Regions from separate parts of the Psychrobacter sp. PAMC 21119 genome, predicted to be linked through region 1. Evidence: predicted binding sites of a transcription regulator. Region 1 holds the regulator's gene; each other region holds the start of a gene.
What was found. The regulator PhoB, encoded in region 1, activates phosphate uptake and scavenging genes when phosphate is short. The targets are predictions, from matches to a motif close to TGTCATNAANCTGTCATAA.
Positions count from the first base shown of each region.

Region 2: the regulator PhoB is predicted to act here: its motif matches at 1,113-1,131, upstream of pstS (phosphate ABC transporter substrate-binding protein PstS).
Region 3: the regulator PhoB is predicted to act here: its motif matches at 1,578-1,596, upstream of RH96_RS01355 (porin).

Region 1 is NZ_AHVZ01000026.1:35,901-39,120, reverse strand. It holds gene asd (archaetidylserine decarboxylase) at 6-848, opposite strand; gene dtd (D-aminoacyl-tRNA deacylase) at 965-1,417, shown strand; gene phoB (phosphate regulon transcriptional regulator PhoB) at 1,562-2,266, shown strand; gene phoR (phosphate regulon sensor histidine kinase PhoR) at 2,329-3,220, shown strand, end outside.
Region 2 is NZ_AHVZ01000027.1:18,663-21,882, forward strand. It holds gene thiC (phosphomethylpyrimidine synthase ThiC) at 1-507, opposite strand, end outside; TPP riboswitch at 756-900, opposite strand; gene pstS (phosphate ABC transporter substrate-binding protein PstS) at 1,204-2,376, shown strand; gene pstC (phosphate ABC transporter permease subunit PstC) at 2,585-3,220, shown strand, end outside.
Region 3 is NZ_AHVZ01000006.1:49,773-52,992, forward strand. It holds gene RH96_RS01350 (porin) at 400-1,446, shown strand; gene RH96_RS01355 (porin) at 1,734-2,855, shown strand; gene RH96_RS01360 (CTP synthase) at 3,183-3,220, shown strand, end outside.

The DNA.
Region 1 (3,220 bases):
ACAAATCAAGCTTGCTGAGTTTTTGCTTCACCCAATAACTGTCCCATTTTTACCACGCTATTGGCTTTCATGCTGTCCTGCCAATCTGCTTTTGCGGCTTTTGGCAAAACGACAATCGCTGTTGAACCCAAATAAAAGCGTCCAAGCTCAGCGCCTTTCTCAAAGCTCATGTCATGATCTGCTTCTTGGATGTCCTCAGTGCGGCTGATTTTGCCAGTGGCGACGGTTTCGATACCAGCGACAATCATAGCGCCGACCATTACCACGGCAGCTTTGCCGTATTCTGTATCAAATAAACAGACCAAACGCTCATTGCGAGCAAATAAATCAGGCACGTTAGCGGCCGTGGTATTATTGACAGAGAACAGTGTGCCTGGCACATAGCGGGTCTTAGTTAATGTACCCGCAAATGGCATATGCACACGGTGGTAATTACTAGGCGCGAGATAAACAGTCGCAAAGCTACCATCAGCGAAGTAGCTACCATCTTCGCTGTCAGCAAGTAATTGGCCAACATCATAATGACGACCTTTAGCCTGTAGTAGTTTATGGTCTTCAATTTGACCTAGCTGCGAGATGATACCATCAGCAGGACTGACAATACCGTTAGCGCTGCTGTCGATAGTACGTGCATTTTCTTTGAGCTCACGGGTAAAAAAGTCATTAAAGCTCTCATAAGCATTAAAGCTCTGACGTTCATACTCACCTAAGCTGACGCCGTAAGCTTTGGCAAAGCCACGAATAAAGGCACGTTTGACGTACGGATGACGGCTGGCGGCTAGACGCCCAGCGACTTTACTCAGCTGCTGCTGCGGGACAAGCTGTTGTAAGGTGGTAAATACATTCATAATAAGGCTACCAAAATAGGATTGGAAATAAGAATAAAAATTAGGCAAGTTAATGGCTGTATTTTATCATGGACAGCACATTATTGTCTGAGCATAATCTGTTAAGGAATCAGTAAATGAAAGCACTTATACAACGAGTGAGCCATGCTAGCGTCGTCGTCGATCAGCATTGTATTGGCAAAATCGATCATGGGATATTGGCATATATTGGCTTGGGGCATGAAGATAGCCTGCAAACTGCCCAACGCATGATCGACAAAATCTTGGCCTATCGTATTTTTGAAAACAATGAAGATCCTGCCAAGGTCGGCAAACTGGATAAAAATGTGCAACAGGTCTGTGGCGGACTGTTGTTGGTGTCGCAATTTACCTTGATGGCAAAAACGGACAAGGGTCGTCGTCCTGACTTTGGTGGCGCGATGGCACCTGATACTGCTCAAGTGCTGTTTGCACAACTGGTTGATTATGCCAACACTCAGCATCACAATGTTGCCACTGGTCAGTTTGGCGCTGATATGCAAGTTGCCAGCGTCAATGATGGGCCCTTAAACTTTTTATTAGAAGTATAAAAATTATCTGTCATCAAGCTGTCATAATTAGTCCGTTTAATAAGTAGAAACGGGCGAGTGTTTATCGCCTCTTTCTGTATCTTAATTTTTTGAATGCTAACTTTTTGAACGCTGATATTTTGACTATAATAATAAGGTTGCCGTATGTACAATGAGCAAATTTTGATCGTCGAGGATGAGCCTGCGATTCGTGAAATGATTGTGATGACGTTAGAGATGGCTGGATTTGATAGCTTACAGGCTGCCGACGCATCAGAGGCGCATCAGCAAGTGGTTGATCACCGTCCGGCGCTCATATTATTGGATTGGATGCTGACCGGCGAAAAAAGCGGTATTGATTTTTGTCGTATGCTCAAAAACGACGATTTGCTCGCTGAGATACCGGTTATTATGCTAACCGCCAAAAGTGAGGAAGACAGTAAGGTCCATGGTCTTGATGCGGGGGCTGATGACTATATGACCAAGCCTTTTTCGACACGGGAATTAATCTCAAGAATCAAGGCAGTGCTACGTCGTAGTAGTACATTGAGCGCCGATAAGCCTATCGAAATCGGCAAGCTTAGCTTAGACCCCAAAAGCCAGCGCGTAACGGCGGCGGGCCAGCTCATTGATATCGGTCCGACAGAGTATCGGTTGTTAGCATTTTTTATGAGTCATCCAGAGCGTGCGTATACACGGACACAGCTGCTAGATCAGGTTTGGGGCGGCAATGTCTATATTGAAGATCGAACGATTGATGTGCATATTCGGCGTTTACGTAAATTACTACAGCCTTATGACTGTGCTACGCTGATACAAACGGTGCGCGGTACTGGGTATCGGTTTTCCAGCTTGATTGAATCCAATTAGACCAAGACAGAACAAGTTGTGGCAAGCGTAAAACAACGTAGAAGACAGTAGTAAGGATAACGATGACGATAATGCCGATAAAAAATGAGCAACAGGGTGAGCAAGAGCAGGTTGCCCAGCACAATACAACAAATCAACTCAAAAAAATCCGCAGTGCCTTACTAGCACTACGGGATGCGGTCATTTTGCTCAATGATGATGATGGTTTGGAATGGTGGAATCAGGCAGCGGAAGATTTATTGTTATTGCAGTCAAGCAATAAAGGTCAAAGCATTTTTGACTTTATTACCGTGCCTGAATTTCGCCAGTATTATCAGGCAATCACGCCACCGAGCGATGGTGTGCACATGGTGTCATGGCGAGATCCTAAACGTTATCTAAAGTGTGAACTGACGCCTTTCGGTGATGAAAAACTACTGATAATTTATGATGTGACCCGCTTGCAGCATTTGGAGCAAATGCGCCGTGACTTTGTCGCCAATGTCTCGCATGAGCTGCGTACGCCATTGACCGTGCTGATGGGCTATCTAGAAAATTTCTCCGATCAAGAGGATATGCCCCCGCAGTGGCGGCGTGGCTTTGAGCTGATGACCCAGCAGACTGCTCGTATGAATAGAATTGTAAATGACTTATTGCTGTTGTCTCGCATCGAAATAGAAGAGACGCATGAGCTAAATGATATTGATATGACCAAGTTACTGACGCATATCTATGATGATGCGCAGGCGTATAACCAAGAATATGGTCATACTATTCATTTGCAGATAGACACTTACGATGGACTGTATGGCTCAGAGATGTACTTAACGAGCGCCTTATCCAATTTAGTGATTAATGCTATCAAATACACGCCAAAAGGTGGCAACATCGCTATCAGCTGGACAAAAACATCGGAAGGCTGCCGCTTTGCCGTCGAAGATGATGGTCTCGGTATCGCGCCCCAACATATCGAGC
Region 2 (3,220 bases), on a different contig from region 1:
ATCAATGTGAGCAAATCGTAAGTTGGCAGTGCTGATATCACGCGCGCGTGTTTGTCCATACTGACTTGATAGACCTGTTAACTGCTCGGTATCTCCGCGCTCGTTTATCCAGCCTTCACGTAGTTTTGGCAGACCTTTGGTGAGGTCGATGGTGGCATTGGGGTCAGTATAAACACCTGAGGTGTCATAGACATAAAACGGTGGGTTTGGCTCCCATTCGTTCTCAGAAACGCCTTGCACAGGGGTAGGATCAAGCGTTATTTCGCGCATCGGTACTTGAATATCGGGTCTTGAGCCTTCGATATAAATTTTACGGGAGGCGGGTAAGATACGGTGTAAGTCGCGGGCATCTTCTTCAAAGCGCGCGTCTGTTTGATGGCGATGGGCAGGGGTTTTTAGGGCATCTGCTTTTTTATCCGCTTTGCTGGCAGTCGCGTTGAGCGAAGCATCGGCTGGGATATGAGTTTGAGCAGCTTTTGTGTTCGAGGTAATGTCTGAAATAGTCATATGCTGTCCTAGCGTGTTGGTCTAATAGTATAGGCAACACCGCCAGAATCTGCGGGGGTAAGCATATATGATACGGACAAATTCAATCGTAAAAAAACCTGCTAGCGCTATCAAACCTAAACGTAGTCAGTGATCTTTCGCTGATTGAGGGACGGAACTGATTATTAACGCTATCCATCAGCACAAAAAATACTGATAGAGGTTGGCGATAATAAAAAGGCATTTCTGCACGCCCTTTGTACTTGTATAACATAGGCTTAAGACTTCCCTGCGTCGGTACTAACCGCATCAGGTTCGGCGGGTGATCTCTCAGCGAATGTATAAAGGCGGTTACTTTAATAAAGCGAATTTAATAAAGCCAGTCTTTAATACACCGCACCCCGAGTCTGTCAGTGTTGTGAATCTTATTCATACTAACAAAATTCTGCACCAACGGCTAATAGTATTTGGCTAATCATATAACAACTTAAGATGGCGTCTGATGGTTTCTATGAGTATGGTTGTATCAGGTTGTTATCTATAAATTATTGATATCATTTGTATTTATTGAAAATATAGCAGTGTTACCTGAATATTATGTAAAGCGAATGAAAGATTGTGACAACTGTCATCAAACTGTCATAAAGATTTGGCAAGATAGCACGCATATCACAAACAATACTTTTTCATATCGTTGTTAAACTTCAGGAGTCCTACATGCGTTATTCGTTATTAGCAGTAGCCGTTAGTTGTACATTAATGCTCACGGCATGTAATAAATCAACCGACACGGCAGAGCCCACTGCTGATACTAGCAGTAGCGCTGCTGCCACCGCTGAAACAACCACTCAGACTCAAGGAACGCCTTCTGCTGACACCGGTTTTAAATCTGCTGAAAATATCGCCATGAATATCACGGGTGCAGGTGCGTCATTCCCGCAGCCTATCTATGCCAAATGGTCTTATGACTACAATGGAGCAACTGGTGGCCAAGTCAACTATCAATCTATTGGTTCATCTGGTGGTATCAAGCAAATTCAATCAAAAACCGTTGACTTTGGTGCTTCTGATGCACCGATGACGCCTGAAGAGCTTGAAGAGTCTGGCCTTATTCAGTTTCCGACAGTTATCGGTGGCGTCGTGCCAATCGTCAACATCGATGGTATAGAGCCGGGCGCATTGAAGCTAGACGGTACGACCTTAGCAGATATCTATTTGGGTAAAATCAGTAAATGGAATGACCCAGCTATCAAAGCCATGAACCCAGATTTGACCTTGCCAGACGCGGCAATAACGACGGTATTCCGCTCAGACGGTTCAGGTACGACTTTTAACTTTACTGACTATCTGGCCAAAGTATCACCAGATTGGAAAGACACGGTTGGTGTTGATAAAACAGTCAAATGGCCGACCTCTGCGACTGGTGCAGGCGGTAAAGGTAATGAAGGGGTTTCAAGCTACGTTAACCGTATGAAAAACTCTATCGGCTATGTTGAGTATGCTTACGCTAAGCAAAACAAAATGTCACATACGGCATTGAAAAATGCAGCTGGCAACATCGTGCAACCATCAGCTGAGACCTTTGCTGCGGCAGGTGATATTGATTGGTCACAACAAGAAGGCTTTTATAAAGTCATCACCAACTCTGAGACTGACCAAGCATGGCCTATCGCTGCTGCCACCTTTATCTTAGTCCATAAGCAACCAGAGAATCCTCAGCAAGTTGCTGGCGTGTTGAACTTCTTTGACTGGGCTTATAGCCAAGGTGATGATGATGCTATGGCACTAGACTACGTACCATTCTCTGACACGGCAGTGGCCTTGTTCAAAGCAAAATGGAACGACGTAAAAGGTAGCGATGGACAGCCTGTCTATAAACCTGCTCAGTAGTTCGATAGTCCTTATTTAATAACGATCGAATTACCCTTTCAAACAACTATTCTCCGGTAGTTGTTTGAAAGGTTTTATCACAGCGAATTTAATCGCAAAGCCAATGATATTTATAGCTTCTGATACTTATATCTGCTGAGTTTGTTGTGATAAAACCTGATAAATACGCTCATTTTTTAATCTTATTCTATTGAATGCTGAGACACTTATGACAGACTTAAGGTCCCAACTGGCTAAACAAAAACGTTACGATGCTTTATTCGTCAACTCCACCAAAGCATTTGCCATACTGGTATTGATGTCTCTAGGTGGTATTTTAGTGTCGTTAATTGTCGGGGCTTGGCCAAGTATTCAAGAGTTTGGTCTAGGTTTTTATACCAGCAATAACTGGGACACGGTCGCCAATGAATACGGTGCACTTGCACCCATCTATGGCACCTTAGTGACCTCCTTTATCGCCATTCTGATAGCCGTGCCAGTGAGCTTTGGCATTGCCATATTTTTGACCGAAATGTGTCCTGCTTTTCTAAAAAAACCGCTTGGTATCGCCATTGAGTTATTGGCTGGTATCCCCTCTATCATTTATGGTATGTGGGGCTTGTTCGTCTTCGCGCCGTTTTTTGGCGATCACATCCAGCCATGGTTTATTGAACACGTCGGCCCTTTACCGATTATTGGTAAACTGTTTGAAGGCGCACCGATGGGACTGGGTATGTTCACAGCGTCCTTGGTGCTTGCCATCATGATTATTCCCTTTATCGCTGCCACCATGCGCGATGTTTTTTCCGTCGTGCCAGACTTATTAAAAGAATCAGCCTATGGCATGGGCGCGACGACTTGGGAA
Region 3 (3,220 bases), on a different contig from region 1:
ATGACTATCGTATCTATTTGAGTCGATAGGGGTTTTTTCATAACGGTTCAAATATGACAAAGCATTTGTTATTCGAGAGTAGATGTATCGAAAAAGCAAAAAAAAATGTTGCAAATTATGTCAAAGTTGTTATGCTTGTATTCGAAGTATGAGTTTGGTAACGGATGTTACGCAACGGAGTGATAAAGACCAAAGATTACATGGCAGTTACGTTTTAATCCCAGTCATGTGAGTCATGGTTTTTTTTGTCTTATTGTAGTAGAAATTCGCCACACTTGTTTTAGACCAATCTCGGTAGCCAGTTACACATTATATCTTTGAGGATTTGTGACGATACCATTATGGGCGCCGGCTAATCATAGCTTGCTCATTACTACAATTGTAAAGTGGAGATACCCCATGAAAAAACTACTTTTAGCTACAGCCATCGCAGCCCTATCTGTATCTGCAGCCAACGCAGCACCTACTGTTTATGGTAAAGCTTTCGTTACTGCTGACTATGTAAACGCTGAGCGTGACGGTAACGATGATCAATTCGACGTAGATAGTGATTCAGTACAAATCAACTCAAACATTTCACGCCTTGGTTTTAAAGGTTCTGAAGCAATGACGGCTAACACTGATGTTATCTATCAGTTAGAGTATGGCATCGCTATCGATGGTACTGATGACAACATCGGCTTAAAGAGCCGTGATACTTACCTTGGTCTAAACAACAAAGACTTCGGTCAGTTCCGTTTTGGTCGTAACTATTCAGTAACTGACTACATCAACAACGTTACTGTTACTGAAGGTTTTTGGGATAACCTAGGTGTTAGTAATCTGGATATGGAAGGCGATGTTCTTGATGCTGTAACTATGGCTGATGGCGGCCGTGTCAATGACTCTATCGTATGGATTGCCCCTAAATACAACGGCTTGCCTTTAGAGCTTGCTCTTCAGTATGGTGCTGATGAGTCATTTGTTTCTGACAATGACGACCGTGACAGTGGTTATGGTGCTTCATTGATGTTTGACCAAGGTACAGGCTTCACTGCTGGTGTTGCTTACGAAAAAGACATGAGCCAAGCTGGTGATCTTTTACGTGGTAGTGCTACTGTTGATCTAGGTAAATACATGGCTTATCCAGTTATGCTAGGTGCCATGTATCAAGTAGCTGATTTCGATGGCGGCGCTGAAGATGAAAAAGGTCTAATTGTAAGCGCTGAAATGGGTCTAGCTAACTTTGCTCGTCCAGCATCTGTATATGTACAGTACAATGGTACTGAAAACTTGGCTGGTTTTGATAACCGTGATTCAGATCAAGTTGTTGTAGGTGGTAAGTACAACTTTAAAGACAACATGATTGCTCATGCTTATGTTGGTAACAACTCTGCTGAAGACAAGAATACCAATACTGATCTTGACGTATTCGCACTTGGTGGCGGTCTAGAATACTTATTCTAGTATCACACTCAAGTAGATAGTATAAAAAGACTCATCCTTCGGGATGAGTCTTTTTTTATATGAAAAAAGAAAGTAGCCCTTCATTTTAATCGTTCTTAAAATAGATAGTTACAGGCATGTAAATTTTGTTTTTTCATCTTACTGTAATATTTGCTTGATAAAGTAGTGTCTAAGCCGTTCTGGTGGCTCGTTACATATCATGGTCTTGGAGTTTTGTAGCAATACCATTGTATATGTCAGTCAATCTTAGCCAATTTATCACTCAAATCGTCAAGTGGAGATACCCTTTGAAAAAACTACTTTTGGCCTCAGCAATCGCAGCGCTATCCGTTTCTACTGTTCAAGCCGCACCAACGGTTTATGGCAAAGCATTCGTCACTGCTAACTATGTCAACGCTGAGCTTGATCGTCAGTCTATGGATCTGCCTAACGACACTATCAATATCAATGAAGACAGCAGCTCAGTACAAGTCAGCTCACATTCTTCACGACTAGGGTTCAAAGGGTCTGAAGCAATAACTGCTAATACCGATGTGATTTATCAATTAGAGTATGGTATTAAAATAGATGACAGTGGTAGCAGCAACATTGGCTTTAAAAGCCGTGATACCTACCTAGGTTTTAAAAATAAAGACTACGGTCAATTTCGCTTTGGTCGCAACTACTCAGTTTCAGATTACGTCAACAACGTAACCGTTAATGAAGGTTATTGGGATAATATCGGCTCAAGCTCTCTTGGTGGTGATGGTACACTGAGTGAAGCGCTTACCTTGACTGATGGTGAGCGTATTAATAATTCAATCGTATGGATTGCACCCAAATACAATGGTTTACCATTAGAGCTTGCCCTACAATACGGTGCTGATGAGTCTTTTGTCTCTGATAGCGATGATCGTGACAGTGGCTTTGGTGCTTCATTGATGTTTGATCCAGGTACTGGCTTTACTGCAGGTGTTGGTTATGACAAAGACATGAGCGTCACAGGTGAGATTCTACGTGGTAGTGCCAGTGTCGATTTGGGCAAATACATGGCTTATCCAGTGAAGCTAGGCGCGCTATACCAGCAAGTTGATTTTGATAATTCAGATGATGAAGAGAAAGGGTTGGTCGTTAGTGCTGAGATGGGTCTAACTAACTTTGCTCGCCCAGCGTCTGTTTATCTTCAGTATGATAAGACTGAGAACTTGGCTGGCCTTGATGGCAACGACTCAGACCAAATCGTATTGGGCGGTAAATATAAGTTCAAAGACAATATGATTGCTCATGCTTATATCGGTCAAAACTCTGCAGATTTAGAGAACGGTCTGCTCGTTGTTAGAAACAATGCTGATGACACCATTGACTCAGTTAAAGCTCGTGGTGATGCGGATGTATTTGCTATCGGTGGCGGTTTAGAATATAAATTCTAACTCAATATAGTCAGTTTAATATAAAAAAGAGACAGTGTGACTGATATAAATTTTTGTAGCCTCTGTCTGCACTTGCACAGCAAGCAAGAAAAATTTGTACCAGTCACGCATTATAAGGTCGTGTATCTATTTTATTTAGTATCGACTATATGCTGCATAAATACTCTGCTAAAAAGCTCATCCTTCGGGGTGAGTTTTTTTATTATGCGGTTTTAATCAATAAACATTGAGCAAAAACTAAGAGTTTCGGATAGTTTGCGCTTTTGCCCTATATTTTTTGGCGTATCTTTAGTAAAATCCTTCTTTACCAATTACCGAAAGAGTACTATGACCAAGTTTATATTTGTGACCGGTGGGGTAGTGTC